Regions from separate parts of the Ottowia sp. VDI28 genome, predicted to be linked through region 4. Evidence: predicted binding sites of a transcription regulator. Region 4 holds the regulator's gene; each other region holds the start of a gene.
What was found. Region 4 encodes sigma-54, which starts transcription at its own class of promoters, with help from an activator protein. Its sites were predicted from a motif close to TGGCANGNAANCTGCTTT; they were not measured.
Positions count from the first base shown of each region.

Region 1: a site for sigma-54 is predicted at 2,454-2,471, ahead of glnA (type I glutamate--ammonia ligase). Genes of this name have one in related genera too.
Region 2: a site for sigma-54 is predicted at 3,048-3,065, ahead of WJU18_RS01300 (CmpA/NrtA family ABC transporter substrate-binding protein). Genes of this name have one in related genera too.
Region 3: a site for sigma-54 is predicted at 3,786-3,803, ahead of nirB (nitrite reductase large subunit NirB). Genes of this name have one in related genera too.

Region 1 covers NZ_CP149820.1:2,494,361-2,501,908, reverse strand. The annotation lists gene glnL (nitrogen regulation protein NR(II)) at 1-248, opposite strand, end outside; gene WJU18_RS11965 (hypothetical protein) at 352-858, opposite strand; gene glnA (type I glutamate--ammonia ligase) at 989-2,404, opposite strand; partial or broken gene WJU18_RS11955 (competence/damage-inducible protein A) at 2,683-3,500, opposite strand; gene WJU18_RS11950 (efflux RND transporter periplasmic adaptor subunit) at 3,596-4,729, shown strand; gene WJU18_RS11945 (efflux RND transporter permease subunit) at 4,739-7,548, shown strand, end outside.
Region 2 covers NZ_CP149820.1:275,726-283,273, forward strand. The annotation lists gene WJU18_RS01280 (LysR family transcriptional regulator) at 1-142, shown strand, start outside; gene WJU18_RS01285 (enoyl-CoA hydratase/isomerase family protein) at 167-967, opposite strand; gene WJU18_RS01290 (PAS domain S-box protein) at 1,082-2,290, shown strand; gene WJU18_RS01295 (response regulator transcription factor) at 2,283-2,951, shown strand; gene WJU18_RS01300 (CmpA/NrtA family ABC transporter substrate-binding protein) at 3,095-4,501, shown strand; gene ntrB (nitrate ABC transporter permease) at 4,512-5,381, shown strand; gene WJU18_RS01310 (ABC transporter ATP-binding protein) at 5,371-6,246, shown strand; gene cynS (cyanase) at 6,314-6,757, shown strand; gene WJU18_RS01320 (hydantoinase B/oxoprolinase family protein) at 6,916-7,548, opposite strand, start outside.
Region 3 covers NZ_CP149820.1:2,361,727-2,369,274, reverse strand. The annotation lists gene WJU18_RS11350 (ABC transporter ATP-binding protein) at 1-298, opposite strand, end outside; gene ntrB (nitrate ABC transporter permease) at 295-1,086, opposite strand; gene WJU18_RS11340 (CmpA/NrtA family ABC transporter substrate-binding protein) at 1,083-2,303, opposite strand; gene WJU18_RS11335 (nitrate- and nitrite sensing domain-containing protein) at 2,542-3,717, opposite strand; gene nirB (nitrite reductase large subunit NirB) at 3,966-6,467, shown strand; gene nirD (nitrite reductase small subunit NirD) at 6,470-6,841, shown strand; gene WJU18_RS11320 (molybdopterin-dependent oxidoreductase) at 6,857-7,548, shown strand, end outside.
Region 4 covers NZ_CP149820.1:621,633-629,180, reverse strand. The annotation lists gene WJU18_RS02855 (THUMP domain-containing class I SAM-dependent RNA methyltransferase) at 1-1,238, opposite strand, end outside; gene rpoN (RNA polymerase factor sigma-54) at 1,388-2,956, opposite strand; gene lptB (LPS export ABC transporter ATP-binding protein) at 3,000-3,803, opposite strand; gene lptA (lipopolysaccharide transport periplasmic protein LptA) at 3,812-4,441, opposite strand; gene WJU18_RS02835 (thiol:disulfide interchange protein DsbA/DsbL) at 4,555-5,172, opposite strand; gene WJU18_RS02830 (SPOR domain-containing protein) at 5,478-6,197, opposite strand; partial or broken gene argS (arginine--tRNA ligase) at 6,209-7,548, opposite strand, start outside.

The DNA.
Region 1 (7,548 bases), 1.9 Mb from region 4:
GCGTCGTAGCGGAGCGCGGCGAAGGTGTTTTCGCGCATTCCCGTCAAGGCGTGCTCCAGCTCGGCGGGTTCCGCGAAAAAATCCTGGAACCGCGTGCCCTCGATGCTGCGCCAGGACAGACCCACGGCGTCTTCCAGAGCGGCATTGGCAAACAGGACGGTACCGTCTTCGGCCAGCACCGCGACCAGAATGGCCAGTTGGTCGAAGGCTTGGAAGCGTGTAAGGTGCGGACGGCGGGGTTCAGGCATGCTCTGGAATTTCATGATAGCGCTGGTGGCCCTCACCGGAAGGCCGGTCCCGCCTCACCCTCGCCCAGAGGTGGGAAAGGGGTAAGACAAGTTGGAAGGCCGTTTACTTGAACCGGTTCAATTCGCGCCGGATGCCTTCGATATCGCTCTGGTTGCGGTCAATGGCGGCTTTCATCTCCGCCACGCGATCGAGGTATTTCTGATAGTTGCGCGCTTCGCCGCCGATCTTGTCCGGCTCGCCGTTGTTGTATTCCTTGAGCAATTCAGCCTGGCGCGCCTCGGTGCGGCGCAGCTCCTGCTCCAGGATGGCCTTGGCATCGGCATCGCGGGCACGCTGCTCGGGTGAATCCACGCGCGGCGCGGCCGCAGGCGCGCTGACCACGTTGCGCTGGCCGCCTCCGCCAGCGGCAGGTGCCGGCGCGGGTGCCGGGGCGGTGCCGCGCACCACGGTGACATTGCCGCCTTCCACCACCTTGCAGTCCTTGCGGTTGCCAATGCGGTTGGTGTATTCGTTGCCACAACGGTAAATACGATCTTGCGCCGACACCGGCGCCGCAGCCAACCAGTTGGTTGCGGCAAAGAGGGAGGTCAGCAGCAAAGCGGTTCGCATATCAAGTTTCCGTGGCATCAAGCGCCGTGATCGATCAAGTATCTGTCAATAGAGCCGTTTGACAAAGCGGTGTTCCTTGGCACAACAAAAAAGGGTGGCCAGGCCACCCTTTTTTATGGTTGTGACAACATCACAGCGAATAATACATGTCGTATTCGACCGGATTCACGTTCACACGCACGCGGCTGACTTCGGCCATTTTCAGCTCGATGTAGGCATCCAGCATGGCGTCGGTGAACACGCCGCCCTTGGTCAGGAAGGCGCGGTCCTTGTCGAGCTCTTCCAGGGCCTGGTCGAGACTGTGGCACACGGTAGGCACCAGCTTGTCTTCTTCCGGCGGCAGGTGGTAGAGATCCTTGGTGGCGGCTTCGCCCGGGTGGATCTTGTTCTCGATGCCATCCAGACCAGCCATCAGCAGTGCGGAGAAGCACAGGTACGGGTTGGCCATCGGATCGGGGAAGCGTGCCTCGATGCGGCGGGCCTTGTCGCTCGCCACGTGAGGAATGCGGATCGAAGCCGAGCGGTTGCGGCTGGAGTAAGCCAGCTTGACCGGTGCTTCGAAGTGCGGCACCAGGCGCTTGTAGCTGTTGGTGGAGGGGTTGGTGATGGCGTTGAGCGCACGGGCGTGCTTGATGATGCCGCCGATGTAGTGCAGGGCGGTGTCGGAGAGGCCTGCGTAGCCCTTGCCCGCGAACAGGTTCTTGCCACCCTTCCAGATGGACTGGTGCACGTGCATGCCGCTGCCGTTGTCGCCGTGGTAGGGCTTGGGCATGAAGGTGGCTGTCTTGCCGTAGGAATCAGCAACGTTCCACACCACATACTTCAGCACTTGCGTCCAGTCGGCACGCTGTACCAGCGTGGAGAACTTGGTACCCAGTTCCATCTGGCCCGCGCCGGCCACTTCATGGTGGAACACTTCAACCGGAATGCCCAGCGATTCGAGGATGAGGGACATCTCGGCGCGCATGTCGTGCGTGCTGTCGACCGGGGGCACGGGGAAGTAACCGCCCTTGGTAGTCGGACGGTGGCCGCGGTTGCCGCCTTCGAGCTCGGAGCCAGTGTTCCAGGGGGCTTCGTACTCTTCGATCTTGTAGAAGCTGTGGCCGGACTCGGTGCTCCAGCGCACGCCGTCAAACACGAAGAATTCGGGTTCAGGGCCGAAATAGGCGGTATCACCCACGCCGGAGGCCTTCAGGTAGGCTTCGGCGCGCTTGGCGATAGAGCGCGGATCGCGGTCATAGGCCTTGCCATCGCCTGGTTCCAGAACGTCGCAGGTGAGGAACAGGGTCGGCTCTTCGAAGAAGGGATCGATGTTGGCGGTGTTGGGATCGGGCATCAGCAGCATGTCCGATGCCTCAATGCCTTTCCAGCCTGCGATGGAAGAGCCATCGAATGCGTGGCCGTCGCTGAACTTGTCTTCGTCGAAGTGCGACACCGGCACCGTGACGTGCTGCTCCTTGCCGCGGGTATCGGTGAAGCGGAAGTCAACAAACTTGACTTCGTTTTCCTTCACCATTTTCATGACGTCTGCGACGGTCTTGGCCATCAGGCTCTCCTAAGTTGAACTCGAGGTTGTAAAAGGGTTGTCGGGGAAGAATGCAGGTTCCATGCCAGCCGTTGCACCGGCTTGATACCGGTTTTCACGCCAGCGCTTGGCGGCACCACATCAAGCCAATATTGTGCCTTTGCGGCAGCATGAATCGGCTTGGCCCCGGCCGGGGGCTCCAAAAAACATGGATTCCGGCGTGACACAAAATGGGGCATAAAGCTCAAATGTATGCACTATTTTGGTGAATTCCCATAAATGCACAGTATTGGTGCACATCAGGAAACAATCTCTTTTCCATAGCGCAGCCCGAAAGGCACCAGCCACTCCCGCAGATCGGCATAGGCAGGGCCTACGGCCTCGACCGGCCCCTTGACACCCAGATCGATGTGCGCACCGTATTCGGGATGATCCACACTGGGCAAACTGAACACCTTCACTTGCGGATGGGCAGCCTCTACCCGCTCCATGATCGGCGTCAGCGCGGCTTCCATGGCGCCAAAGATGATGACAGACCTTTCCTGCCAATCGCCCTTGCCGAACCAGCTGGCGTAATACGTATCCAGCGCCCATGCCATCATGGGCCAGGCCATGACGGGAAATCCGGGGTGAAATGGACGGTGCCGCCACCGGGGCCGTTGCAGCTGAAGCCGGGAATCTTGTTGTAGGGGTTCGGAATGATGCGCGCACCGGCGGGAAACACCCCCATGTTGAGCCGGTGCTGGTTGTCTGGCCTGTCCGGGTCATAGGTCAAGCCTTTCTCGCGGGCGGTATCTTGCCCGCGCTCGTGGATCAGCGCCTTGGCCTCAGGATGCAGCACCAGCGGCACGTTCAGCGCCGCAGCGGCGCACTGGCGCGTATGGTCATCGGGGGTGGCACCGATTCCCCCGGTGCTGAACACCACGTCGCTGGAAGCAAATGCTTTCTTGAGCGCCGCGGTGATGCGGTCGCGCTCATCGCCCACGTACTCGGCCCAACCAAGGCGCAGGCCGCGTTCTCCCAGCAGTTCGATCAGCTTGGGCAGGTGCTTGTCGGTGCGCCTGCCGGAAAGAATTTCATCGCCGATGACGATGAGGCCAAAGTTGGGAGCAGTCATGGCGAGCATTATGTGGGAGCCTGATGACACCGGGGAACCCTCTTCGGGAACCCTGATAATCGGGCCATCTCGCATTCGCTGAGGATCTCCAATATATGAAGCGGCGCACAGGTTGGCTGCTGGTGGCAGCTACGGTGCTGATCGTCGCCGTGCTGGGCTGGCGCGGTTGGTCGGCTCGGAAAATGGCCAAACAGCAGGAACAGACGGCCATCGTCAAGGAGCCTGAAATCGAGCTGTCGGCCGTGGATATGGCCAAGGCGCGCATACAGGACATCAGCGCGGGTGTGCCGGTATCGGGCACGCTGAAAGCCGTGAGCAGTGCGGTGGTGAAAGCGCGCGTCTCCGGCGAGCTGCAAGGCTTGACCGTCCGCGAGGGCGACAAGGTGTCCGCCGGCCAGGTGATCGCCCGTATCGAGTCCAGCGAATACCCCAACAGGGTACGCCAGGCCGAGCAGCAGGCCGATGCCGCCCGCGCTCAGGTGGACATCGCTCAGCGCCAGTACGACAACAACGCGGCGCTGGTCAAGCAGGGGTTCATCTCCCAGACCGCGCTGGACACTTCGCTGGCCAACCTGAACGCCAACAAGGCCAGCCACCGCGCCGCCCTCGCCGCCGCGGACGTGGCCCGCAAATCGGTGGCCGACGCGGTGCTTCGCGCGCCGATCAGCGGACAGATCTCGCAGCGCCTGGCGCAGCCTGGGGAGCGTGTAGCCCCCGAGGCACGTATCGTGGAGATCGTGGATTTGAGCCAACTGGAGCTGGAGGCCGCCTTGAGCCCCGCTGACTCGGTGGCCGTACGCGTAGGCCAGACCGCCAGCCTGACGATCGAGGGTGCGGCGCAGCCCGTGACGGCCACGGTGGCACGCATCAACCCGGCCACCCAGGCCGGCAGCCGAAGCGTGCTCATCTATCTGTCCGTGCAACCGACCCCCGGCCTCCGCCAGGGCCTGTTCGCCCAAGGACTGCTGGCAACCGAGCGCCAAACCGCGCTGGCCGTGCCGCTTTCCGCCGTGCGTACCGACAAGCCCCTGCCCTACGTGCAAGCGGTTGAAAACGGACACATCGTCCACCACACGGTGGAAACCGGCGCGCGCGGCGCAGTGGGCGGAGAGACGGTGGTAGCCGTCAAGGGCGTGGCCGAAGGCGCCCTGGTGCTGCGGGGGGCAGCCGGGGCGCTACGCGAAGGCACGGTTGTACGCCTGGCCGCCGGCGTGTCCTCACAGGATTGAGTCGCCTTCATGTGGTTCACCAAGGTCAGCCTCAAAAACCCCGTGTTTGCCACCATGGTGATGCTGGCGTTCGTGGTGCTGGGCCTGTTCGCGCTGCAGCGCCTGCAGGTCGATCAGTTCCCGAACGTTGACTTCCCGGTCGTGGTCGTCACCACGGACTACCCCGGGGCTTCACCCGCGATCATCGAGAGCGAAGTCACCAAGAAGATCGAGGAGAGCGTCAACTCGATCGCCGGCATCAACGCCCTGACCTCCCGCAGCTCTGAAGGGCTCTCGGTGGTCATCATCGAGTTCCAGCTGCACATCGAGGGCCGCAAGGCCGCCGACGACGTGCGCGAAAAAATCGGCCAGGTGAGGCCGCTGCTGCGGGACGAGGTGAAAGAGCCCCGCGTGCTGCGCTTCGACCCAGCCAGCCGCGCCATCTGGTCATTGGCCGTGCTGCCCGACGCCAAGGAGGGCCAGCGCGCGCCCTCCTCCATCGAACTCACCAACTGGGCCGATCAGGTGCTCAAGAAGCGCCTGGAAAACGTGCGCGGCGTGGGCGCGGTCAGCATCGTAGGCGGCTCCAAGCGCGAGATCAACATCTACCTGAACCCGCGCGCCATGGAATCGTTCGGGGTCACGGCCGATCAGGTCGCCGCCGCCGTGCGTGGCGAAAACCAGGATCTCCCGCTCGGCGCCTTGCGCTCCACGGCCCAGGAAATCACGGTGCAGCTTGACGGCCGCATGCAGCGGCCGGAGGATTTCGGCCGCATCATCGTGGCACGCCGGGGTGCGGCCGCAGGGCAGCCCGGGGGCAATTCGCCGATCTTCCTGAATCAGGTGGCCGAAGTGCACGACGGCGCCCAGGAGCTTGAAACCCTGGCCCTCTATAAAGGCCAGCGCACCCTGCTGCTGTCGGTGCAGAAGGCTCAGGACGAAAACACCATTCGCGTAGTGGACGGTCTCAACCAGGCCGTGACCGCCCTGCAGCGGGAAATGCCTCCCGGCGTACGGCTGGAACCGATCAGCGATGCTTCGCGGCCCATTCGGGTGGCCGTGGAAAACGTGCGGCAGACCCTGATCGAAGGCGCCGTGCTGACGGTGCTGATCGTGTTCCTGTTCCTCAACTCGTGGCGTTCCACTGTCATCACCGGGCTGACGCTGCCGATCTCGATCATCGGCACCTTCTTTTTCATGCAGGCGTTCGGCTTCACCCTGAACATGATCACGCTGATGGCGCTGAGCCTGTGCGTGGGCCTGCTGATCGACGACGCGATCGTGGTGCGCGAAAACATCGTGCGCCATGCCCAGATGGGCAAGAATCCCTTCACAGCCGCCATGGAAGGCACCCAGGAGATCGGCCTGGCGGTGCTGGCCACCACTCTCTCGATCGTGGCGGTGTTTCTGCCGATCGGGTTCATGGGCGGCATCATCGGGAAGTTCTTTCACGAGTTCGGCCTCACCATCGTGGCCGCGGTGCTGATCTCGATGTTCGTGAGCTTCACGCTCGACCCGATGCTCTCCAGCGTGTGGGGCGACCCGAGCACCCACGGGCACGGGCAACCTCAAGGGGCTCCCAGAAACTTCTACGACAAGACCATCGGCCGTGTCACGGGCTGGTTCGACCGCTCCACCGACCGCCTGGCGGTCTTCTACCAGCGCATTCTGCGTTGGGCGCTGGCCCACAAGCTGACCACCCTGGTGCTGGCCGGGGCCATTTTTGCGGGCAGCGTGCTGATGGTGCCCCTGCTCGGCACCGAGTTCGTACCCAAGGCCGATTTCTCCGAAACCACGGTGGCCTTCTACACCCCCCAGGGCTCGTCATTGGAAGCCACCGAAGCCAAGGCTCGCCAGGTGTCGGAGATCATCCAGAGCTTTCCCGAGGTGCGCTACACGCTGGCCACCCTGAATACGGGTGCCGCGCAGGGCAAGACCAACGCCAGCATCTATGTGCGCCTGACCGACCGCCATCAGCGCCAGCGCAGCGCCGAGCAGATCGCCGCGGCGCTGCGCGAGCGCCTGCGGCAGGTACCTGGCATCACGGTGACACAGGCTGGCCTGCTGGAACCGGTGGGCGGGCAAAAGCAGATTGAATTTTCATTGCAAGGGCCCGACCAGGACGAGCTGGAACGCCTTGCCGGCCCCGTGCTGGCCAAGCTGCGGGGCATTCCGGGGCTCGTCGATCTGGATTCGAGCGTGAAGCCCAACAAACCTACGGTCGACGTGCAGGTCAAGCGCGAAGCGGCCTCCGAACTTGGCGTGAGCCTGGCCCAGCTCTCCGGGCCCCTGCGCACGCTGGTCGCGGGACAAACCGTTGGCAACTGGCGCGCGCCCGATGACCAGACCTATGACGTGAACGTGCGGCTGGCACCCGAGGCGCGCACCACGCCGCAGGATCTGGAAAGGCTGCCGCTCACCATCGGCACGAATGCGGACGGCACAGCCCGCGTGGTACGGCTCAACCAGGTGGCCAACCTGCGCGAGAACACCGGCACCAACCAGATCAACCGGCGCGACATGATGCGCGAGGTGCAGATCACGGCCAACGTGCACGGCCGCACGGCCGGCGAGGTTTCCGGCGACATCCGCACCGTGCTGGACGCCACGGCCTTCGCGCCCGGCTACCGCTACCAGTTCGGGGGCTCCACCAAGAACATGCAGGAATCGTTCAGCTATGCGGTACAGGCGCTGGCGATGGCAATCATCTTCATCTACATGATCCTGGCCAGCCAGTTCAAGAGCTTCCTGCAGCCCGTGGCCCTGATGACCGCCCTGCCGATGACGCTGATCGGCGTGGTACTGGCGCTGATGCTGTTCGGCACCGCCATGTCGATGTT
Region 2 (7,548 bases), 350 kb from region 4:
GCATGCGGCGCGCATCAGCTCCAAGATGATGACGCGTCCGATTTATTTCGTGTACCCGAAAGGCCGCGCGCTCACCCATGCGGCCACCGCCATGCATGCGCTGTTGCTGAAGAACCTGCCCAAGCTGGCGGCTATTGCATGAGGTTGCCTGCGGCTCGTTCTACCGTCACTCCGGTGTTGGCCAATTGAACTTCGCCGGTTGGCGCTGAATGAATCGCTCCACCGCATCGCGGTGATACTCGGATGAGAAAGCGATGCCCTGTGCCGCGGACTCGAGTTCGACCATGGTCGCGAGATCGCTGGAGAATGACCGGTTGAGCGCGGCCTTGGTCATGGCGCTGGCGCTGGATGAGGCTGTGGCCACGCCCTGGGCGATGGCGATAGCACGTTGCAGGGCCTCACCATCGCTCACCACTTCCATGGCGATACCCAGTTCCCGAGCCTCATCGGCATGCACTTCGCGTGCGCTCAGCATGATCTCCTTGGCGCGCTGAAGGCCCACGATGCGCGGCAAGGTGTACATCGACGCGTTGTCCGGAACCAGGCCGATGCGCGAGAACGACATGCAAAAGCGCGCGGATTTCGCCGCGATGACCAGATCGGCCAGCAAGGCCAGCCCAAACCCTCCACCGTATGCGGAGCCTTCCACGGCGGCCACCACGATCTTGTCGCCGCTGTAGAGCCTTTCGGCATTCTGCAAGGTCCTGCGCATGCGGGCCCGGCCGGCTTCGGCCGTCATGGGTTTGCTGCCTTGCATGTTGGAAATATCCCCACCCGCGCAGAAATGCCCTCCGCGGCCGGTGATCACGATGGCCTTCACTTGCTCGTCTTCCATCGCTTGCTGTACTGCGGACGCGAAGTGCTCGCGTGCGGCCATGTCCAAGGCGTTGCGCTTTTCCGGGCGGTTCAGCGCGATCACGCGAACGGGGCCATGTGTCTCGAGTGCAATGGTTTCAGGGGCATTCATGGTGTGGGATCTCCTCGTGTATGAGCTGAATGGCTATTTCTCGCCAGGCAGCAGCGTAACGCCAAAGCCAGGCGTTTTCCTATTGCCTGGCACGCATATTGCGTGAGTGACTCCATGCACGCTTGCGCCAATAGATTTCTTGATCCGCGGTCACCTGCCTCCGATGACATGACGCTGCTGTTGGAGTCCACCAGCGAGGGCGTCTACGGCATCGACAACACGGGCGCCTGCACTTTCATCAACCGGGCTGGCGCGCGCCTGCTGGGTTGGCCGGTGGAGGATCTGGTGGGGCGCAACATGCACGCCGTCACGCACCATTCCCATGCGGATGGCCACGGCTATCCGGAATGCGATTGCCCCATCTTTCAGGCTTTCCGGCTGGGGCAGCCTTGCCGGGTGGATGCCGAGGTATTCTGGCGGCGCGACGGGAGCAGCTTTCCGGTCGAGTATTCAAGCTCTCCGATCATCGACCAGGGTCAGGTACATGGCGCGGTGATCACCTTTGTGGACATCACGGAGCGGCGCGCCCTGGCCGATACGCTGCAGCGCGCCAACGAAGGTCTTGCGCAGACCAACGAATTCCTGGAAACGCAGGTGCGTCAACGAACGGCGGCGCTCTCGGCCGCGCTGGCGCAGGTGCGCGAACTGGCCGCGCACGCGGAATTCGTACGGGAACAGGAGCGCACCCGTATCGCGCGCGAGGTGCACGACGAACTCGGCAGCCTGCTGGTGGCGCTGAAGATGGATGTGAACTGGTTCGAGAAGCGCCTGCGCGAGCAGGACGGCCGGACGCCTGAGGATGCCCACCTTGTGCGAGACCACTTGCGCGCCAAATGCCGCCACATGAGCCGCCTGATCGAGGACGCGGTGTCCAGCGTGGGGCGCATCATCACCGATCTGCGTCCCAGCGTGCTGGATCATCAAGGGTTGTGGGCAGCCTTGGAGTGGCATGCCCACGAGTTTCTGCCCGCGGCCGAACTCTCGCTCGACTGGCACATGGATGTTCCCGGCGGGCTGGTGCTGCCTGAGGCACAGGCCATTGCCGTGTTCCGCATCTTTCAGGAAATACTGAGCAATGTGGTGCGCCATGCGCAGGCAACGCAGGTGCGCATCAGCATCAAGGCCCATGCCGACGCGCTGTCTGTCCGGGTAAGCGACGATGGCCGGGGTGCCGAGCCGCAGGTCTTCGAGGCGCACGATGCTTACGGTGTGATGGGCATGCGCGAACGTGCGGGCCATTTTTTCGGCGCGATCGAGATCCACAGCGTTCCCGGCGAAGGCTCCACTTTCTCGTTGTACTGGCCGCTCAAGCACCATGGCTGAATCTGTCATACCTGTCGTGCTGTGTGACGACCACCGCATCGTCCGTGAAGGTCTCAAGCAGATGCTAGCCGATGATTTCCGCATCCGGGTGATCGCGGAGGCGTCTACCGGCGAGGAACTGATGGTGCTTGTCACCAATTTGGTGCATGACGGTGTCAAGCCTGTGCTCATGCTGGATATCGCGCTGCCCGGCCAGGACGGGCTGACGATGCTCAAGTCGATCCGCGAGCGCTGGCCGCTGCTTCCGGTGCTCATGCTCAGCACCTACCCTGAGAAGCAGTACGCCGTGCGCTGCATCCAGCTTGGCGCTTCCGGCTATGTGCACAAGAGCGCCGATCCTGATGTGATGATGGCCGCGGTGCTGCAAGCCGCCAATGGCGAACGGTACCTGAGTGCCGCCACAGCGCAAGCCCTGGCGGCGGCTGCGGCCCGGAGGCACAGGTTCACAGCTGCGGCCGAAGGCATCCCGGCGTTGTCTCACCGCGAACATCAGGTCTTTCAACGTTTGATCGAAGGCCAGGCCGTGACCCAGATTGGTGCGGCGCTGGGTTTGGCCGCCAATACCGTCAGTACCTACCGCGCACGCATTCTCGAAAAAACCGGTGCCCGCAACGATGTGGAGCTGGCGTTGCTGGCTGAAAGGCACGGCCACAGAGGCTGAGATGGGCACTGCGGGGCGCCGGTTGTAGGGCTGCCACTACACGCTGTCGACAGTCCGGGCACGACATGGTGCTCCGGACGGCATGGGCTCCTGAGTTGGCCCGCACCTTGCATTGGAGGGCCTATCCATATCAGGAGTGCACCATGTCCAATATTTTCTCGCCCTACGACGCCGATCGCCCTTTGCGGCTGCGCTGCAGTTGCGGCCGTGACCACTCTGAAGCCGAGCATGCTGCGGAGGCCTCTTCCAGCTCGGCTATCGCCGAGCTGCGCCAACGCACCAGTACGCCTGACTTCGAAAGCTACAGCCGCCAGTTCATCGAGGCCACGCTGGTCAAGGCGTTGTTCCCGCAGGACGCGGTGCGCCGCCGTTTCCTGCGCGCCGTGGGCAAGGGCACGGCCATGGCCGCCATTGCCAGTGTGCTGCCCATGGCCAGCCTGCAGGCCATGGCCCAGGAAAAAAGCACGCTCGAGAAGAAAGACCTCAAGATCGGCTTCATTCCCATCACTTGCGCCACGCCGCTGATCATGGCGCACCCGCTGGGCTTCTATGAGAAGCAGGGACTGAAGGTCGATCTGATGAAGACCGCCGGTTGGGCGCTGGTGCGTGACAAGATGCTGAGCCGCGAGTACGACGCCAGCCACTTCCTCAGCCCGATGCCGCTGGCCATCAGCATGGGCCTGGGATCGAACGCCGCGCCCATGAACGTGGCCACCATCCAGAACGTCAATGGCCAGGCGATCACGTTGGCGATGAAGCACAAGAACAACCGCGATCCCAAGCAATGGAAGGGTTTCAAGTTCGCTGTGCCGTTCGACTACAGCATGCACAACATGCTGTTGCGCTACTACCTGGCCGAGGCCGGCCTGAATCCCGACAGCGACGTGCAGATCCGCGTCGTGCCGCCCGCGGAGATGGTGGCCAACCTCAAGGCCGGCAACATCGATGGCTTCCTCGGCCCTGATCCTTTCAATCAGCGGGCGGTGTTCGAGGAGGCCGGTTTCATCCACATGCTGACCAAGGATCTGTGGGACGGCCATCCGTGCTGCGCCTTCGGTACCAGCACGGAGTTCATCCAGAAGTACCCCAATACCTTTGCCGCACTCTACCGAGCCGTGCTGACTTCAGCCGCCATGGCCTCCGAGGCCCGCAACCGCGAACTGATCGCCAAGGCCATTGCGCCAGCGCAATACCTCAATCAGCCTGAGGTGGTGCTGCAGCAGGTGTTGACCGGCCGCTTCGCCGACGGCCTGGGCAAGATCCAGAATGTGCCGAACCGCGCCGGTTTCGATCCGATGCCATGGCAGAGCATGGCCGTGTGGATGCTGACGCAGATGCAGCGCTGGGGGTACATCAAGGGCGACGTTAACTACCGGCAGATCGCCGAGAAGGTGTTCCTGATCACCGACGCGCGCAAGTACATGAAGGAACTGGGCCAGAAGGTGCCGGAAGACAGCGCCTATCCCAAGTTCCGCATCATGGGCAAGGAGTTCGATCCGGCCAAGGCAGCCGAGTACGCGAAGAGCTTCGCCATCCAAAAAACGGCATGAGGAGGCGGCGATGAAAACACTCAACTTTCGCGCGGCGCTGTTGTCATTGCTGCTGTTGCTGGCGGTGCTGGGGATCTGGCACCTGGCCACCAAGCCGGCGGGCGTTGGCGGCACCACGGCCGGCATGACAGCCGAGCAGATCGAGTACGCCCGCATGATGGGCAAGAACGTCGGTGATGCCTCTTCCAGCGCCACATCAGGCGGCTTCCCCACCCTGACGCTGATGGGGCAGACCGCCTTGGGCCATCTGTCGAACCCGTTCTACGACAACGGCCCCAATGACAAAGGCGTTGGGATTCAGATCGCGCACTCGCTGGCGCGCGTGGGGCTGGGTTTCGGGCTGGCTTGCTTGGCCGCCATTCCGCTCGGCTTTCTGATCGGCATGTCGCCGCTGCTGAGCCGCGCGTTGGATCCTTTCATCCAGGTGCTGAAGCCCATCAGCCCGCTGGCCTGGATGCCGCTGGCCCTTTACACGATCAAGGACTCCTCGATCAGCGGCATCTTCGTGATCTTCATCTGCTCGATCTGGCCCATGCTGCTGAACACCGCGTTCGGCGTGGCTTCCGTGCGCCGCGATTGGCTCAACGTGGCGCGCACGCTGGAAGTCAATCCGTTGCGCAAGGCCTTCCTGGTCATCCTGCCCGCCGCGGCCCCCACCATTTTGACAGGCATGCGCATCAGCATGGGGATTGCCTGGCTGGTGATCGTGGCCGCGGAGATGCTCGTGGGCGGCACGGGCATCGGGTACTTCGTCTGGAACGAGTGGAACAACCTGTCGCTGCCCAACGTGATCTTCGCGATCCTGACCATCGGGATAGTGGGCATGGGCCTGGACTGGATCTTTGGCCGTTTGCAGAAGGCGGTGACCTATGTGGAGTGAAGACCGTTCCCTGATCCGCCACGTGGCGCGCGCCGCCGGCACTTTCCCTCACACACGAAAGGCGTCCGTGAAAGGCTTCCTCTCCGTCGAAAATCTCTCGAAGGCTTACGTGCCGGCCAAGCCGGTATTTGCCGACGTCTCCTTCACCATCGAGAAAGGTGAGTTCGTCTGCGTGATCGGCCACTCCGGCTGCGGCAAGACGACGATCCTGAACGTAATGGCCGGCCTCGATACGGCCACCTCTGGCGACGTCATCATGGACGGCAAGGAGATCACAGGCCCCAGCCTCGATCGCGGTGTGGTGTTCCAGGGGCACGCGCTGATGCCCTGGCTCACGGTGCGCCAGAACGTGGCGTTCGCCGTCAAGTCGCGCTGGCCGCAATGGAGCCGTGCCAAGGTAGACGAGCAGGTCGAGAAGTTCGTGAAGCTGGTCGGCTTGCCGCATGCCGTCGACAAGAAACCGAGCGAGCTTTCCGGCGGCATGAAGCAGCGGGTGGGCATTGCCCGCGCCTTCTCGATCGAGCCGAAGATGCTGCTGCTGGATGAACCCTTCGGCGCGCTGGACGCGCTGACCCGCGGCACCATTCAGGACGAGCTGATGAGCATCGTGCGGGAAACCCGCCAGACCGTGTTCATGATCACACACGACGTGGACGAAGCCATTCTGTTGGCCGACCGCATCCTGCTGATGAGTAATGGCTCCGAGACCCCAGGCGGCTACGTGCCGGGTGGCATCGCCGAGATGGTGACCAACCCGCTGCCTCGCGACCGCAAGCGGGCTGATCTGCACCATCTTCCCGGTTACTACGACCTGCGCAACCACATCGTCGATTTTCTGGTGAAGCGCGCCAAGGCAGGTCATTGAAGTACCTGAAGCTCTTTTCCCTTTTCTTCGCTCGTTCTTTTTTCTATTTTTCTAAACAGGAGTCTTCATGAACCGCAACGACGTCACCGAAAAAATCATCACCACCAAGGTATCCAAGGGCATCAAATGGGAGGATGTGGCCAAGAAGCTCGGCCTTTCCAAGGAGTGGACCACCGCCGGCTGCCTGGGCCAGATGACTTTCGATGCTGCCCAGGCCAAGATCGTCGGCAAGATTTTCGGCCTCACGCTGGAGGAGCAGAAGTGGCTGCAAGTGGTGCCCTACAAAGGCTCGCTGCCCAGCGCCGTGCCGACCGATCCGCTGATCTACCGCTGGTATGAGGTGGTGAGTGTGTACGGCACCACCATCAAGGAGCTCATCCACGAAGAGTTCGGCGACGGCATCATGAGCGCGATCGATTTCAGCATGGACATCAGGCGCGAGAAGGACCCCAAGGGTGACCGCGTGAACGTAGTGCTCTCGGGTAAGTTCTTACCGTATAAACAGTATTGATCCCCCCTGAGTCGCTTCGCGCCTTCCCCCAGGGGGACGCACCTGGCGGCCGGGCAAAGCCCGCTCCGCGGGTGCACGGGCATGGCCTGCTCCGCGGCCTTCGGCGCGTGTCAGCCCCGTAGGGTGTGCACGCGGAGGAACCTCTCCGGAGCTGTTCGCTACTGGGCAGCTTCCCCGAAACCCCCACCCCCAGGCGTGTCGATCTCGAAGATATCGCCGGTCAGCAGGTCGGCACGCGCCGCATGATCGAGCTGTTCCACGCGCCCATCGGTGCGGATCACGCGGGCGCGGCCCGGTGCGCCGGGTTGCCCACCTGCCAGCCCGAAGGCGGGATACCGCCAGCCATTGGCCAGTAGCGATACCGTCATGGGTTCCAAGAACCGCAGCGTGCGTGTGCCGCCATTCCCACCATGCCAGCGGCCTTTCCCGCCAGATCCCTCGCGGATGGAGTAGCCCTCCAGCCGCACCGGAAAGCGCAGTTCCAGGATTTCCGGGTCGGTCAGCCGCGAGTTGGTCATATGGGTCTGAACGACTGAGGTGCCGTCGAAGCCGCCGGTCTGCGCGCCATGGGCATCGAATCTGGCGCCAGAGCCCGACCCTCCGGAAATGGTCTCGTAGTATTGGTGGCGTTCGTTGCCGAAGGTGAGGTTGTTCATGGTGGGCTGGCTGCCCGCCAACACGCCCAGCGCGCCATAGATGGCATTGGTGACGCAGCTCGAAGTCTCGACATTGCCAGCGACCACGGCGGCCGGATAACGCGGATTGAGCATGGAGCCCTCGGGGACGATCAG
Region 3 (7,548 bases), 1.7 Mb from region 4:
CATTCCCTTCGCATGTCAGCCAAGGCAGCAGCGAATGGTTCTGGAACACCACGGCGCGCTCGGGCCCTGGCCCCTTGATTTCCTTGTTGGCGCAGATCAGAGCGCCCGCCGTTGGCGTGGTCAGGCCCGCGATCAGGTTCAACAGCGTACTCTTGCCGCAACCCGAGTGGCCAATGAGCGCTACGAACTCGCCCTTGGCAATCTGGAGATCGATCTGGCGCAATGCGGGAAACAATCCCTTCGCTGTCTTGAAGGTTTGCTCCACCCCTTGGACTTCGATGAACTTTATATCGCTCATGCCTTCACCTCTTCAAAGGTAAATACCGTGGCCAGCTTGATCAACGCCAGCTCTAGCAGCAATCCCACGATGCCGATCACGAAAATGGCCACGATGATGTTCTTCACGTTCAGGTTGTTCCACTCGTCCCAGACCCAGAAACCGATGCCCACGCCGCCGGTCAACATTTCAGCCGCCACGATCACGAGCCACGCCGTGCCCACCGCAAGCCGCACGCCGGTCAGCATGTAGGGCAGCACCGCAGGAAAAAGAACGGTGGTGGCAACCTTCCATTCGCTCAGATTGAGCACGCGCGCCACGTTCATGTAGTCCTGCGGCACACGCTGTACGCCCACGGCGGTATTGATGACCATGGGCCAGATCGAGCAGATGAAAATGGTCCAGATGGCCGCCGGGTTCGCCCCCTTGAAGACCAGCAGGCCAATGGGCAACCAAGCCAGGGGCGACACCGGCCGCAGCAGGCTGATGAGCGGGTTGAACATGCGCGAAAGAAATTCGAACCGCCCGATAACGAACCCCGCAGGAATACCCACCAGGGCAGCCAAGCCGAATCCCACGGCCACGCGCTCCAGCGAGGCCAGCACATTCCAGCCCACCCCCTGGTCATTGGGGCCGTTGCGGTAGAACGGATCACGGAACACTTCCACCGCCTGATGCCAGGTTTCCATGGGCCCGGGAATGCTCTGGCTGGTGACCGATGACACGATCGACCACAGCAGCACCAGCAGCCCCAGGCCACACGCGGGCGGGAGCGCCGACTTGAGGAACTCGCTCGCCTTCATGGTCATGCCTTGATCTTGAAGCCGTCCGCGTATTTGGCAGGATCCTTGCCGTCCCAGACCACGCCGTCGATGAGCTTGCTGGTGCGCATGTCGTCCTTCGGCACGCTGATCTTCATGGCACTCGCCACCGAGCGGTACAGATCCACCTGGTTCACCTGCTTGGCCACGGCCAGGTAGTCCGGATGGGTCTTGAGCAAGCCCCAGCGCTTGTGCTGCGTCAGAAACCACATGCCATCCGACAGGTACGGGAAATTCACCAGGCCGTCATTGAAGAACTTCATGTGATTGGGATCGTCCCAGCTCTTGCCAAGCCCGTTCTGATAGCGGCCCAGAATGCGCTGATTGATGGCGTCCACGCTGGTGTTCACGTAGGACTTGCTGGCAATGGTCTCGGCCATCTTCGCCTTGTTCGACAGGTTGGCGTCGATCCACTGCCCGGCTTCGATCACAGCCATCATCACCGCCCGCGTGGTGTTGGGGTATTTTTTGACGAATTCCGCTGTCGTGCCCAGCACCTTCTCGGGATGGTCCTTCCAGATATCCTGCGTGGTATTGGCCGTGATCCCGATGCCGTCCATGATGGCGCGCTGGTTCCACGGCTCCCCGACGCAGAAGCCATCCATGTTGCCCACCCGCATGTTGGCCACCATCTGCGGAGGCGGCACGGTGATCAGCTTGGCACCGGTCAACGGATTGATGCCCGCCGCCGCCAGCCAATAATGCATCCACATCGCATGCGTGCCGGTGGGGAATGTGCCGGCGAACGTGTACTCCCGTTTTTCTTTGGCCATGAGGGCAGCCAGCGACGGGCCGTCCACGGCGCCTTTGCCGGCCAGGGCTTTCGACAGCGTGATGGCCTGGCCGTTGTGGTTGAGGCCCATGAGCACGGCCATGTCCTTGCGGGTCCCGCCCACGCCCAGATGCACGCCATAGATCAGGCCATAGAGCACGTGAGACATATCGAGCTCGCCATTCACGAGCTTGTCCCGCACGCCAGCCCAGCTGGCCTCCTTGCTGAGCACGAGCTTCACACCGTATTTTTTGTCCAGCCCCAACACCGAGGCCATGACGACGCTTGCACAGTCGGTCAGGGGAATGAAACCGATCTTGACCTCCTCCTTCTCGGGCTTGTCAGAACCAGCGGCCCAAGCACCGCGGTAACCCAAGGCGGTACCCGCGGTCAGTGCAAGGAAACCGCGGCGTGGAATGGTGGATGGCGACATGTCAAAACTCCTTCGAACGTGGGAGACAAAAAACAAAAACGGCGCCTGACCTCAGCCCGCATGTGCGGGGAAGAGGAGGACGCCGTTGTCTTCTTCCACTCGGCCGCCATTGGCCGAGCTTTGAGTGAGTCATTGCATGAAGCGTGCCAAACACATCTCACGGACAAGCACTGCGGTTCTGGCTGACACAATGATGCTGCACTGCACCATGCTGGTGCCGCTCAAGGCCTGCGACACCTCAATGCGGTGCAGCCGGCAGCAGATCAGCCATCGCCAAGACAGCCTCGGCCACCTCAGCCAGCTTGCGGCCCTGATGCATCGCGGTTTGACGCAGCAGCTTGTGCGCGTCTCCCTCGCTGAGCTGCCGCCGAGCCATCAGGAGGCCCTTGGCGCGCTCGACCAGCTTGCGCTCCTGAAGCGCGGCTCGCGCGGTTTCCAGTTCGCCCTGCATGGCTTGCAGGCGTTGGGACTGCTCCTGCACCAGTTCCAGCACCGACCGATTCAGCTGAGGCCCAAGGCCTGCGGCCGGAGCCTGGGCGGTATCGAAGAAATCCGCATCCGCACTCACGGCCGGCAAGGGTTCGCGCGCCTGGGCAATGCGGCATTCGCATTGATACAGCAGTTCTGCCGCAAGTTGGGTTTCCACGGCGTGGAGCGCATCCATGCGGCGTGTGGCGACGTCGAACCATGTCTCGCGCAGATCGGCCGCGGATCCGGCGCCCGCCGGATCGGTGCATCCCACGCGGCGCAGGCGCTCCAGCGCGGCATCTTCGGAGCGCCACAACGGCAGGAGCGCGGGCGGAGCGAATTCGGCGAAGACCTGGAAACACCGCTCCTGCGCGGCAATCAGGTGCAGCCAATGCTGCTGGCGCTGCTCGCCACCCGCGCCGAACGCGGCAACGCCCGCCGCACGCTCTTGCCCCGCAAGTTCCTTGCCTTGCATGAAGTGGAACAACGCCACCAGCAGGCGGGAAACGCCAGGGTCTGCGGCGCTGTCGGCGGCTTCGAACACCACGGCCAGAACACCCGCCACCAGCTTGGAGAAGGCCACGACCGCCTCTTCGGGATTGACAAGGCGCGCCTCTATGCGCCCGCGCAGCGCGGGCAACACATCCAGCCCCTGCAATACATAGGCAATTCGGCTGAACAGGCGAGCTCCTTGAGCCGGCGTGTCCAACTGGCCGAAGCCTGCCCGTACGTCGCGCGCCAACTGCTCACACTCCTCGATCTGCTCCACCAGCAAGGCCGGCGCACCACCCCCCGTCAGGTAGACGATGCACAGCCCCCTCTCCTTCTGCAGCGCATGGATCAGCCGCCCGAGCAGATCGACGAGCGCACTGGTGCGCTGAAGCTGCTCCAGCTCGGCGATCTCGCACTGGCGGGCTACCTGGAGGAAATGCAAAGCGGAAGTCATGCCTCTTCCCAGCAATTCGCGTGCCGGAAATACCCGTCCAGGCATGCACCAACTTGCAGCGCAGCACCTGGCACGGCAATTGCATCGCTTTTTCGCAAGGCCGCGGCGCAAAGGCGCGCCGCACCAGACAGAGGCGTCATTCACCGGCATGGGTCAAACCGTGCTCCGTGAAGGCGCTTTTTTTGTTGCCGGGCCGCTCCAAGTTCTGAAGCCCGGAAGGTTTTGTTTCAGCCAGACAGAGGTTCACGATGAAAAAACCAAGGCTCGTGATGGTAGGCAATGGTATGGCGGGCGTACGCACGCTGGAAGAGTTGCTCAAGATCGCCCCCGATCTGTACGACATCACCGTGTTCGGCGCAGAGCCCCACCCCAACTACAACCGCATCCTGCTGTCGCCGGTGCTGGCGGGCGAGCAGACGCTGGAAGAGATCGTGCTCAACGATTGGGCCTGGTATGAGCAGAACAACATTACGCTGCACGCAGGCTGTGCCGTGACGGGGGTAGACCGAAGCCGGCGCATTGTGCATGCCGCCAATGGCGTGAGCGCCGAATACGACAGGCTGATCATCGCCACGGGCTCCAACCCGTTCATGCTGCCCATTCCCGGCAAGGACCTGCAAGGTGTACTGGCCTACCGCGACATCGCGGATACCCAGGCCATGATCGAGGCCGCCACGCAATACAAGGAAGCCGTGGTCATCGGCGGCGGCCTGCTGGGCCTGGAAGCAGCCAACGGCCTGATGAAACGCGGCATGAAGGTGACCGTGGTACATGCGGGCGAATGGCTGATGGAGCGCCAGCTGGACGACGTCGCAGGCAAGCTTTTGCAGAAATCTCTGGCCGAACGGGGCATGCAGTTCCTGATGACGGCGCAAACACAGGAGTTGCTGGGCGATGCGGACGGCGGCAAAGGCGGCCGCGTGCGCGCGGTGAAATTCAAGGACGGCAGCGAAACGCCCGCGCAGCTGGTGGTGATGGCGGTGGGCATACGCCCCAACACCGAGTTGGCGGAAAAGATCCGGCTCCACGTCAATCGCGGCATCGTGGTCAGCGACACGCTGCAAACCGTCACCGATGCGCGCATCTACGCCGTGGGCGAATGCGCGGCGCACCGGGGTATTGCCTATGGCCTCGTCGCCCCTCTGTTCGAACAGGGCAAGGTGCTCGCGAACCACCTGGCCGAGTTCGGCATCGGGCGCTACCAAGGCTCCATGACCTCCACCAAGCTGAAAGTCACGGGGATTGACCTGTTCAGCGCTGGCGATTTTCAGGGTGGCGCGGACACCGAGGAGATCGTGCTCAGCGATCCGTTCGCGGGCGTCTACAAGAAGCTCGTTCTCAAGGACGACAAGCTGGTGGGCGCGTGCCTGTATGGCGACACCGTGGATGGCAGCTGGTACTTCAAGCTTTTGAGAGAAGGCCGCACGGTCAAGGACATCCGCGACAAACTGATGTTCGGTGAATCCAATATCGGCGACGCCGGCCATCAAGGCCACAACAAGGCGGCCGCGATGCAAGATAGCGACGAGGTCTGCGGCTGCAACGGCGTTACCAAGGGCACGATCTGCAAAGCCATTCAGGAAAAGGGCCTGTTCACGCTGGAAGAGGTGCGCAAGCACACCAAGGCCAGCGCAAGCTGCGGCTCATGCACCGGGCTGGTCGAGCAGATCATCATGTTCACGGCAGGTGGCGATTTCTCGGCGGCCCCCAAAACCAAGGCCCTGTGCGGTTGCACCGACCACGGCCATCAGGCGGTACGCGAGGCTATTGCGAAGCATCGCCTGCTCAGTGTGGCCGAGGTCCAGCATTTCATGGAATGGCGCACGCCTAACGGTTGCGCCACCTGCCGCCCTGCACTCAACTACTACCTCATCAGCACCTGGCCCAAGGAAGCCCGGGATGATCCGCAAAGCCGCCTGATCAACGAGCGCAGCCATGCCAACATTCAGAAAGACGGCACCTACAGTGTGGTGCCGCGCATGTGGGGCGGAGAGACCTCGGCCGCGGAACTTCGCCGCATTGCCGACGTGGTGGACAAATACGGCATTCCCACCGTGAAGGTCACCGGCGGACAACGCATCGACCTGCTGGGCGTGAAGAAAGAAGACCTGCAGGCGGTGTGGCGCGACATTGGCATGCCGAGCGGGCACGCCTACGCCAAGGCGCTGCGCACCGTGAAAACCTGCGTGGGCAGCGAGTGGTGCCGCATGGGTACGCAGGACAGCACCAAACTGGGCAAAGATCTGGAGCGCGCCTTCGTGGGCATGCATGCGCCGCACAAGGTCAAGTTCGCTGTCAGCGGCTGTCCTCGCAACTGCGCGGAGAGCGGCATCAAGGACGTCGGGATCATCGGCGTCGATAGCGGCTGGGAAATGCACGTCGCCGGCAATGGCGGCATCAAGACCGAGGTGGGGCAGTTCTTCGTCAAGCTCAAGTCTGCCGAAGAAGTCATGGAATACACGGGCGCGTTCATGCAGCTGTACCGGCTGGAAGGCTGGTACCTGGAGCGTACGGTGCACTACGTCAACCGCGTCGGCCTGGATTATGTGAAGCGCCGCATCCTCGATGACGCTGAAGGCCGCAAGGCTCTATGGGCCCAGTTGCAATTCGCGCTCGACGGCGAACCCGACCCCTGGTTCGAATTCGACAAGGCGGGGGTGGATCAACGCCAGTTCGTGCCTATTACTTCTTCGATTTCTTCTTCGACGGCTTCTTCGGTTGCCTCTTCTATAGTTTCTGAAAGGGTTTGACCATGACGCAGTGGACCCCTGTTTGCCGCACCGAAGATATTCCCGAACTCGGCGCGCGGCGCGTGGCCCGCGAACGCGGCCTTGACGTGGCCGTGTTCCGCGCCGGTTCAGGCCACATCTTCGCGCTGCTCGACCGCTGCCCCCACAAAGGAGGACCGCTGTCGCAAGGACTTGTGTTTGGCGAGAGCGTGGCCTGCCCTCTGCACAACTGGACGATCCAGTTGTGCGACGGCCGGGCTGCGATGCCGGACGAAGGCTGTACGCCCCGCTTCGCCGTGAAAGTGGAAGAAGGCATGATCTACCTCGACACTGAGGAACTCGCGCACCACGCCATCGACCTCGTTCGCCCCACGGCGGGGCCGTGCCGGGCTTGAGCCCAGGTGGCATCCATGGCCGAAACACGCTCCACCTGCCCCTACTGCGGCGTCGGTTGCGGTGTGCTCATACAAACGGAGGGCACACGCATCACCGGCGTGCGCGGAGACCCTGAGCACCCCGCCAACTTCGGAAAACTGTGCACCAAAGGCAGCACACTGCACCTGACGGCCACCGAAGCCCTGGCAGCGCAGACCCGCCTGCTGCAACCCATGCACCGCGGCCAGCGCCGCGCAGCGCCAGAAGCCATTGGTTGGGACGCGGCACTGGACATGGCCGCCCAGCGCTTTGCCCGCATCATTACCCGCCACGGACCTGACGCCGTGGGTTTCTATGTCAGCGGCCAGTTGCTCACCGAGGACTACTACGTCTTCAACAAGCTCGTCAAAGGCCTGGTGGGCACCAACAACATAGACACCAACTCCCGCCTGTGCATGAGCAGCGCGGTGGCTGGCTACAAGCTCACGCTGGGAGCCGACGCGCCCCCCGCCTGCTACGACGACGTGAATCATGCCGGCTGCCTGTTCTTCGCGGGCAGCAATGCCGCCTGGGCGCACCCGGTCCTCTTCCGCCGCATCGAGGAAGCGCGCGCGGCCAACCCTGCCATGAAGGTCATCGTGGCGGATCCGCGCCGCACCGATACCGCGGATATGGCAGACCTGTTTCTGCCTTTGCAGCCCGGCACCGACGTGATGCTATTCCACGG
Region 4 (7,548 bases):
AGATCGAAACGGAACAGCCGGCATTCGATGGGACCGTTCCACATCGGCACCCGGCGCGATTCCTTCAGCCGTAGACGGCCAGGGAGCTTGAGATCGGGCGTCAACAGCCAGGCACTCCAGCCCGCGTAGTGTGACTTCCAATGCGCACTGAGCTGACGGAAGAAATCGTCGCCGGCGTCGACCTCGGCCGCCGTCCCCGTCCCTTCTCCCCGCGCGCGCGCCAGTGTGCCGCTCTGGAAAGCCTCGCGGCCCCGGCCGGCCACACCCGCGGCAGCGATACGCTCACCATAGGGTGGGTTCATGACGATCACGCCCGGTTGGGCGCTTGGCGGCATGCGTTGCAGCGCATCGCCGCCGCGCAGTTGCACGGCATCAGCCACGCCAGCGCGCTCTGCATTGCGTTGGGCAAAATCGACCATGCGGTGGGCCACGTCGCTACCGAAGACGGGCACGTCGGCAGACCTGCGCTCGCCTTGGGCTTCGCTTTTCATGGTTTGCCAGCTTGCGCGATCAAATGGTCTCAATTGCTCGAAACCAAAGGATCGCTGACCGCCCGCGGGCAGCCCTAGCTGAATCTGCGCCGCCTCGATGACGATCGTGCCGCTGCCGCAGCAGGGGTCATACAGCGGCACTTCCTGCACCGAGCGCGTAGCAGGCTGCCACCAGCCGCTAGCGGCCAACATGGCGGCTGCCAGGGTTTCCTTCAGCGGCGCGTCACCCTTGTCCTGGCGCCAACCGCGCTTGAACAGCGGCTCGCCCGAGGTGTCGATGTACAGCGTGGCAGTGTCGACCGTGAGGTGGGCATGCAGGCGCACATTCGGCGCATGCGTATCGATGCTGGGACGTACACCGCCCCGTTGGCGGAAACGGTCGGCCACGGCATCCTTGACGCGTAACGTCGCGAAATTCAGGCTCTGCAGCGGACTGTGCTGCGCCGTCAACTCGATGCGAAAGCTCTGGCGAGGCGTGAACCATTCTTCCCAAGCCACGCCTGAGCCGAGCCTGTAGAGATCTTCCGCGTCGCGATAGGGGCCGTGCGCCAGCTCGATCAGCACCCGCTGCGCCAGGCGGCTGTACAGATTGAGGCGCAGCGCGCCCGCCCAATCGGTGCGCACGCGCACACCCGCGCGCACGGTGAGCAAATCACTGCCGACCAGGCCCGTGAGGCCGTGCACTTCATCGGCCAGGAAACCTTCAACGCCGGCGGCGCAGGGTAGGAAGAGGGTCAGTTGGTTCATTTGATCGGGACGCGGCACAGGCCAGTAAGGGGTGATTGTCGCTCCCGCCGAGGGTGGCAAGCCTTGCCCGCCGGGATCGCCGGGCTCCAGCCTGGCAGCAGCGTGTACAAAACCCCTCTTGCCGAGCTGGAGCTCGGCGGTCCCAGGGGTTACGCCAGCTTGCGCAAGCTCGCCACGGGAATGCGCAGCCCTTCGCGGTACTTGGCCACCGTTCGGCGGGCGCAATCGATGCCTTGCTCCTTGAGCATATCGGCGATCTGGTTGTCCGATAGCGGCTTCTTCGTGTCCTCGGCGGAGATGAATTGCTTGATGAGCGCCCTCACCGCCGTACTGGAGGCATTGCCACCGGCTTCCGTCCCCAGCGCAGAGCCGAAGAAGTGCTTCAGCTCGAAGGTGCCCTGCGGCGTGGCCATGTATTTGGCGGTCGTTACACGGCTGATGGTTGATTCATGCACGCCCAGCTCGTCGGCCAGCTCGCGCTGCACCATGGGACGCATGGCCAGTTCGCCATGGACAAAGAAATTCTTCTGCCGCTCGACGATGGCCTGTGACACGCGCAGGATGGTGTCGAAGCGCTGCTGGATGTTCTTGATGAACCACCGGGCCTCCTGCAAGCGCTGCGCCAACGCCTGGTGGTTCTCGCCGCCTCGACCGCCGCGCAAGGCACCGGCATAGATGTCGTGCACGCGCAGACGCGGCATCACATCGGGGTTGAGCTGCACACGAAAGCGCTGCTGCGCACCCTGGCCGCTGCAGGTGACGATGACATCCGGCACAATGGCATTACGCGTGACATCCGCAAAGCGCCGCCCCGGCTTGGGTTCCAGCCGGCCAATATAGGCCATGGCAGCGCGCACCAGGTCTTCGGGTTCACCCGTGGCCTGGGCAAGCCGCCGTGCATCGCGCCGCGCCAACAGGTCCATGGCGCCGTGCTGAGTACAAATCTGCAGCGCCGCGGCGACAAGCGCCTGCTCCTGCGCGCCCAACCCTCGCTCATTCTGGCGGCTCTTGAGCTGCAGCGTGAGGCATTCAGCCAGGTTGCGCGCGCCGACGCCGGCGGGCTCCAGTGATTGCACGAGCCTGAGTGCCAGTGTGAAGCGGTGCACCAACTCTTCCATCTGCTCCTGGCCGTCGTTCTCATCAAGGAGGGTCGCGGCCAGTTCAGCGAGCGTGTCTTCGAGGTAGCCATCCTCGTTCAGCGACTCGATCATGAAACGCACGGCCGCCGCATCCTCCGGCATCAGGCGCAGGGACAAGGCCTGGCGGTGCAGGTGATCGGTCAGAGACTCCTGCGGCGTACCACGCTCGCCGGGGTCGAGTTCGTCGTCATCTTCCAGATTGTTACGGCGGGCGGGCGCATCGCCTCCCCATTCACCGTCGTCGGGCTGGGTTTCCACGCTGCCATCGCCGTCCCAGCTTTCAGCGACCAGGGTCTCGCCCCTGGCCCCGTCGGTATCGCCGAAATCGTCTGTGCCAGCCTCCGCGCCCTGTTCGCTGGCGCGGTCGCCTTCGCTCACGCGGGTATCGGCGCGCGCAAGGCCGAATGCCTCGCGGTCGGCGTCTTCTTCTGCGCGCTCAAGAAAGGGATTGTCGTCCAGCATCTGCTCGACTTCGCTGGCCAATTCCAGCGTGGACAGCTGCAAAAGCCGGATCGACTGCTGTAGCTGGGGCGTGAGCGCAAGATGCTGGGAAACGCGCAGTGAAAGGCCGGGTTTCATGCCGTCACCGCCGCGCCGGTGTACTCAATAGCGTGTTCACGCTTCAGAGCCGGAAGTGTTCGCCAAGGTACACACGCCGCACTTCAGGATCGGCAACGATCTCCTCGGGGGTACCTGCGGCCAGCACACGGCCTTCACTGATGATGACCGCATGGTCGCAGATGCCCAGTGTCTCGCGCACGTTGTGGTCGGTGATCAGCACACCAATGCCGCGCCCTTTGAGAAAGGCGATGATGCGCTGGATTTCGATGACGGCAATAGGATCGATACCGGCAAAGGGCTCATCCAGCAGAATGAAGCGTGGCTGCGTGGCCAGCGCTCGCGCGATCTCCACGCGGCGGCGCTCGCCCCCGGAAAGCGAGGGCGCGGGCGAATCACGCAAATCGTTCACGTGAAGCTGCTCCAGCAACTCCGTCAACCGGCGCTCGATTTCGGCCTTGGGCAGCGGGTGGCCATTCTCGTCCTGCTGCAATTCGAGCACGGCCCGCACATTTTCCGCGACGGTGAGCTTGCGGAAGATCGAGGCTTCCTGTGGCAGATAGGAAAGGCCCAGCCGCGAACGCCGGTGGATCGGCATGTGCTCGATCGGCTGGCCGTCGATGCTGATCTGGCCGCCATCGGCGCGCAACAGGCCGACGATCATATAGAACGACGTGGTCTTGCCAGCGCCGTTGGGGCCGAGCAGCCCCACCACCTCGCCATTGCGGACCGTGAGCGATACATCATGCACCACGCGCCGCGCGCCATAGTTCTTGCGCAGGCTTCGGACCTCCAGACGGCTGGAGCCGGGCGCCGCTGCCTGGGACGGCGAGACGGCGGCGTTGAGGACGGGGGCGGGCTGCTCCACCTGCCCACTCACTGGGATGGCCCCGTGGAAGGCCGCAGCGGCACGGCGGACTCCGCCCCGGAGGCTGGAGCAGGTGTACCACGCGGCGCCAGAATAGCCCGCACACGTCCGCCAGCCCCCTTCGAAGGGGTGGCACCCGCGGAACGCGCCGCGCCATCGACGGTGTAGACCTCGGTGGTGTTGTTGTAGACGATGACCGCCCCCGTGACTTCATCCTGCATGGTGGAGCCAGCCAGGCGCCGCATCTCGGCACGGCGGATAAAGCGCACGGTGTCGGCCTTGCTGTCGTACTCGATGGTGTCGCCTTCGCCTTCGATGTATTCGTCCAGGCCTTCGCGCTTCTGGCGGAAGAAAGCCCGCTTGCCCGGCTCGGCATACATCACGCCGAACTGATTGCCCGCCGCGTCCTGCCGCACCTCCAGACGCGCGCCGCGCATCACGATGGTGCCTTTGGTGGCCACGACGCGGCCGGTGAACGTACTGAGCTGTTGCTGGTCTTCGTAGCGCAGCGTGTCGGACTCGATGTTCATGGGCTTCTCGCGGTCCGCCCGCTCAGCCCAGGCGGGGCTCCCAGCCAGAACGCCCGCCAGCAACGCGAAAGCGCAGCCAAAGGCCCGCAGTGGGAAAGGTGATTTCATTGAAGGCACGGTTTTTGCTTCGATTCTCGGCTCCATTCTAAGCCGCAGACAAAAAAGCCCGCTCAAAAGCGGGCTGATGAAGCGGCAAAAACCAGGGCATTTCGCCCCGAGCTTCAGGTTTTGACCAACTGATTGGTGATCTGAAGCATGCGCTCGAAGCCACCGGCCATGGAACCGTCGGTGTAGTAGCGCCCGCCGATCCCCAGGGCTGGCGTACCTTCGACCTTGTAGGCTTCCTGCAGTTGCACGGCGCGGCGAACTTTGCTGGCGACGCCGAAAGACTTGTAGGCTTGCTCGAACTTCGCGCGGTCCACACCCTGCTCGGCCATCCAGGGGAACAGGACATCGGGCTTGTCGAGGCGCTTGCGCTGGTTCTGCAGGGCATCGAACACCTTGGCGTGGACCTTGTCGACCCCGCCGACGGCCTCCAGGGCGTAATAAATGCGCTGCAGCGGCTCGAAGCTGCTCTGGAAGCCCACATGCTCGAGGCGTACCACCACATTCTTGGGAGCCGATTTCTTCCATGCGGCAAAAATAGGCTCGAAATGCATGCAATGCACGCAGCCGTAGGAGAAGAACTCGATCACCTCCACTTGGCCGGCCGGCGCATCGACCGGAGCCGCAGGCTTGATTTCCACGTAGCCCTTGCCTTGTTGCGCATGCGCCGGCAAAGCCAGAAACCCGGGAAGCGCCGCTGCAGTGGCACCTAAAGCAAATTCACGACGATTCATAAAAAAACAAGCTCCAGTATCAACAGGCCGTCAGAGCCGGCAAGCAGGCCGCGAGTTCCGCAACCGAGGTAGTCAAGGCTCGATTATTGATGTTTTAAGCCAATTTCGCCGAAGAAACGACATTTACCCGCGGTAACCCCGCCGCCCTCACCCCAACCCTCTCCCGCAGGCGGGAGAGGGTTGGGGTGAGGGAGTCAAGTCAGAAGGCCGCGGAGCAGGCCATACGTGAGTAGCCGCGGAGCTGGCTTCGCCAGGCCGCTGGCTGCGTCCCCCTGGGGGGAAGGCGCGCCAGCGCCTCAGGGGGGTCACTTCTGCACTCTAACCAAAGCCACGTCCATTCCGTTGCCGCTCAGCCGCTCTTTCACGCGGTCGGCAGCGTCCTTGTTCTGAAACGGACCGACGCGCACACGATAGACCGTGCGGCCGGCCTGCTCACGTTCGGTCACGCGGGATTCGACGCCCATCAACGAAAGGCGCGCCCGCTGGGCTTCGGCTTCACCAGGATTGCGAAAAGCACCGGCCTGCACGAAGTAGGCGAATGGATCTGGCGCCGTGGAGGCCGTTGAAGGCGTGCTGCTGCCCGCCCGCGAAGCCACCAGATCACCCAGAGGATCAGCGGAAGGCTGGCGGGCCGCCGTGGCCGAAGAGGCCCGGGGAGCGGGTGCCGACGCCTGCGCGGCGGGCCGCGTGGGCGGCTTGACCTCAGCGGGCGCGGGCAACGCCACGGCAGGCCCCGGCGCTTCAGCCGGCGCAGGGATGGTTCGCGGCACCGGCTCAGGCGCGACAGTGCCACTGGTGGCCGGCGCAGCACCATTGCGGCCGCGCAGAAGGCCGTTGGGATCCCAATCCTTGTTTTTCTCGGCCTCGGCGGCATCCTGCCCGCTGGTACGGGAGGAATTCTTGTTGAGGAAAGGCACGGGCACCTTGGCCACGTAGATGGCGACGCCCAATGCTACCGCCAAGCCCACCATCACCCCCAGGATCACGCCCAGGAAGGTACCTCCAGATTGCTTGTTCAATTTCATGTTGTGAATGATTACATCTTGGCGGGGGCCGACACGCCCAGCACCGACAGGCCATTGTGCAACACCTGGGCGGTGGCGGCGACCAAGGCAAGGCGCGCCTTTTTCACCGCCTCGTCATCCACCAGGATGCGTTCGGCATCGTAGTAGCTGTGGTAGCTGGCCGCCAGCTCACGCAGGTAGAAGGTGATGTCATGCGGCGCAAAATCCTGAGCAGCGGCCGTCAGGACGTCAGGGTACCTGGCCAGCTGAAGCATCAGGGCCTGGGCAGCGGGTGTGTCCAGCGGCGACAGATCGGCTTCGAGCAGGCTGGCGGTGTCGCCGCCCCAGGCTTCGAGCACCGAGCAGATGCGCGCGTGGGCGTACTGCACGTAGTAAACCGGGTTGTCGTTGTTCTTGGAAACCGCCAGATCGACATCGAAGGTGTATTCGGTGTCGGGCTTGCGCGAAAGCAGGAAGAAGCGCACGGCATCGGCGCTGGTCCATTCGATCAGATCGCGCAGAGTGACATAGCTGCCGGCACGCTTGCTGATCTTCACTTCCTGGCCGCCCCTGACCACGCGCACCATGGTGTGGAGCACGTAATCGGGGTAGCCCGCCGGGATGCCGACACCCGCGGCCTGCAGGCCGGCCCGCACACGGGCGATAGTGCCGTGGTGGTCGGTGCCCTGAATGTTCACGACCTTGTGGTAGCCGCGCTCCCATTTGGTGATGTGATAGGCGACATCGGGCACGAAATAGGTGTAGCCGCCGTCGGTCTTGCGCATGACGCGGTCTTTGTCGTCGCCGTAGTCCGTGGTCTTCAGCCACAGGGCGCCGTCCTGCTCGTAGGTCTTGCCAGCGTCGATCAGACGCTTGACGAGTCGCCTCGACCCGGCCACTGGTATAGAGGCTCGATTCCAGGTAGTACTCGTCGAATTTGAGGCGGAAAGCCTGCAGATCCTTGTCCTGCTCGTGGCGCAGGTAGGCGACAGCGAACTGGCGGATGCCGTCGAGGTCATCGGCCTTGCCGCTGGCGGTGAAGCTGCGGTCGTCGGCCTGAACGGTCTTGCCGGCCAGGAAATCGGCGGCAATGTCGGCAATGTAGTCGCCGTTGTAAGCGGCTTCGGGCCATTCGGCATCGCCGGGTTTGAAGCCGCGCGCGCGCAGCTGTGTGGAGTTGGCCAGCGTTTCGATCTGCACGCCGGCGTCGTTGTAATAAAACTCCCGGTGCACGCGCTGACCCTGCGTTGCCAGCAGGTTGCAGATGGCGTCGCCCAAGGCCGCCTGCCGCCCATGGCCGACATGCAGCGGGCCGGTGGGGTTGGCCGAGACGAACTCGACGAGCACGCGGTCTTCCCCAAGGGGTTTCTTG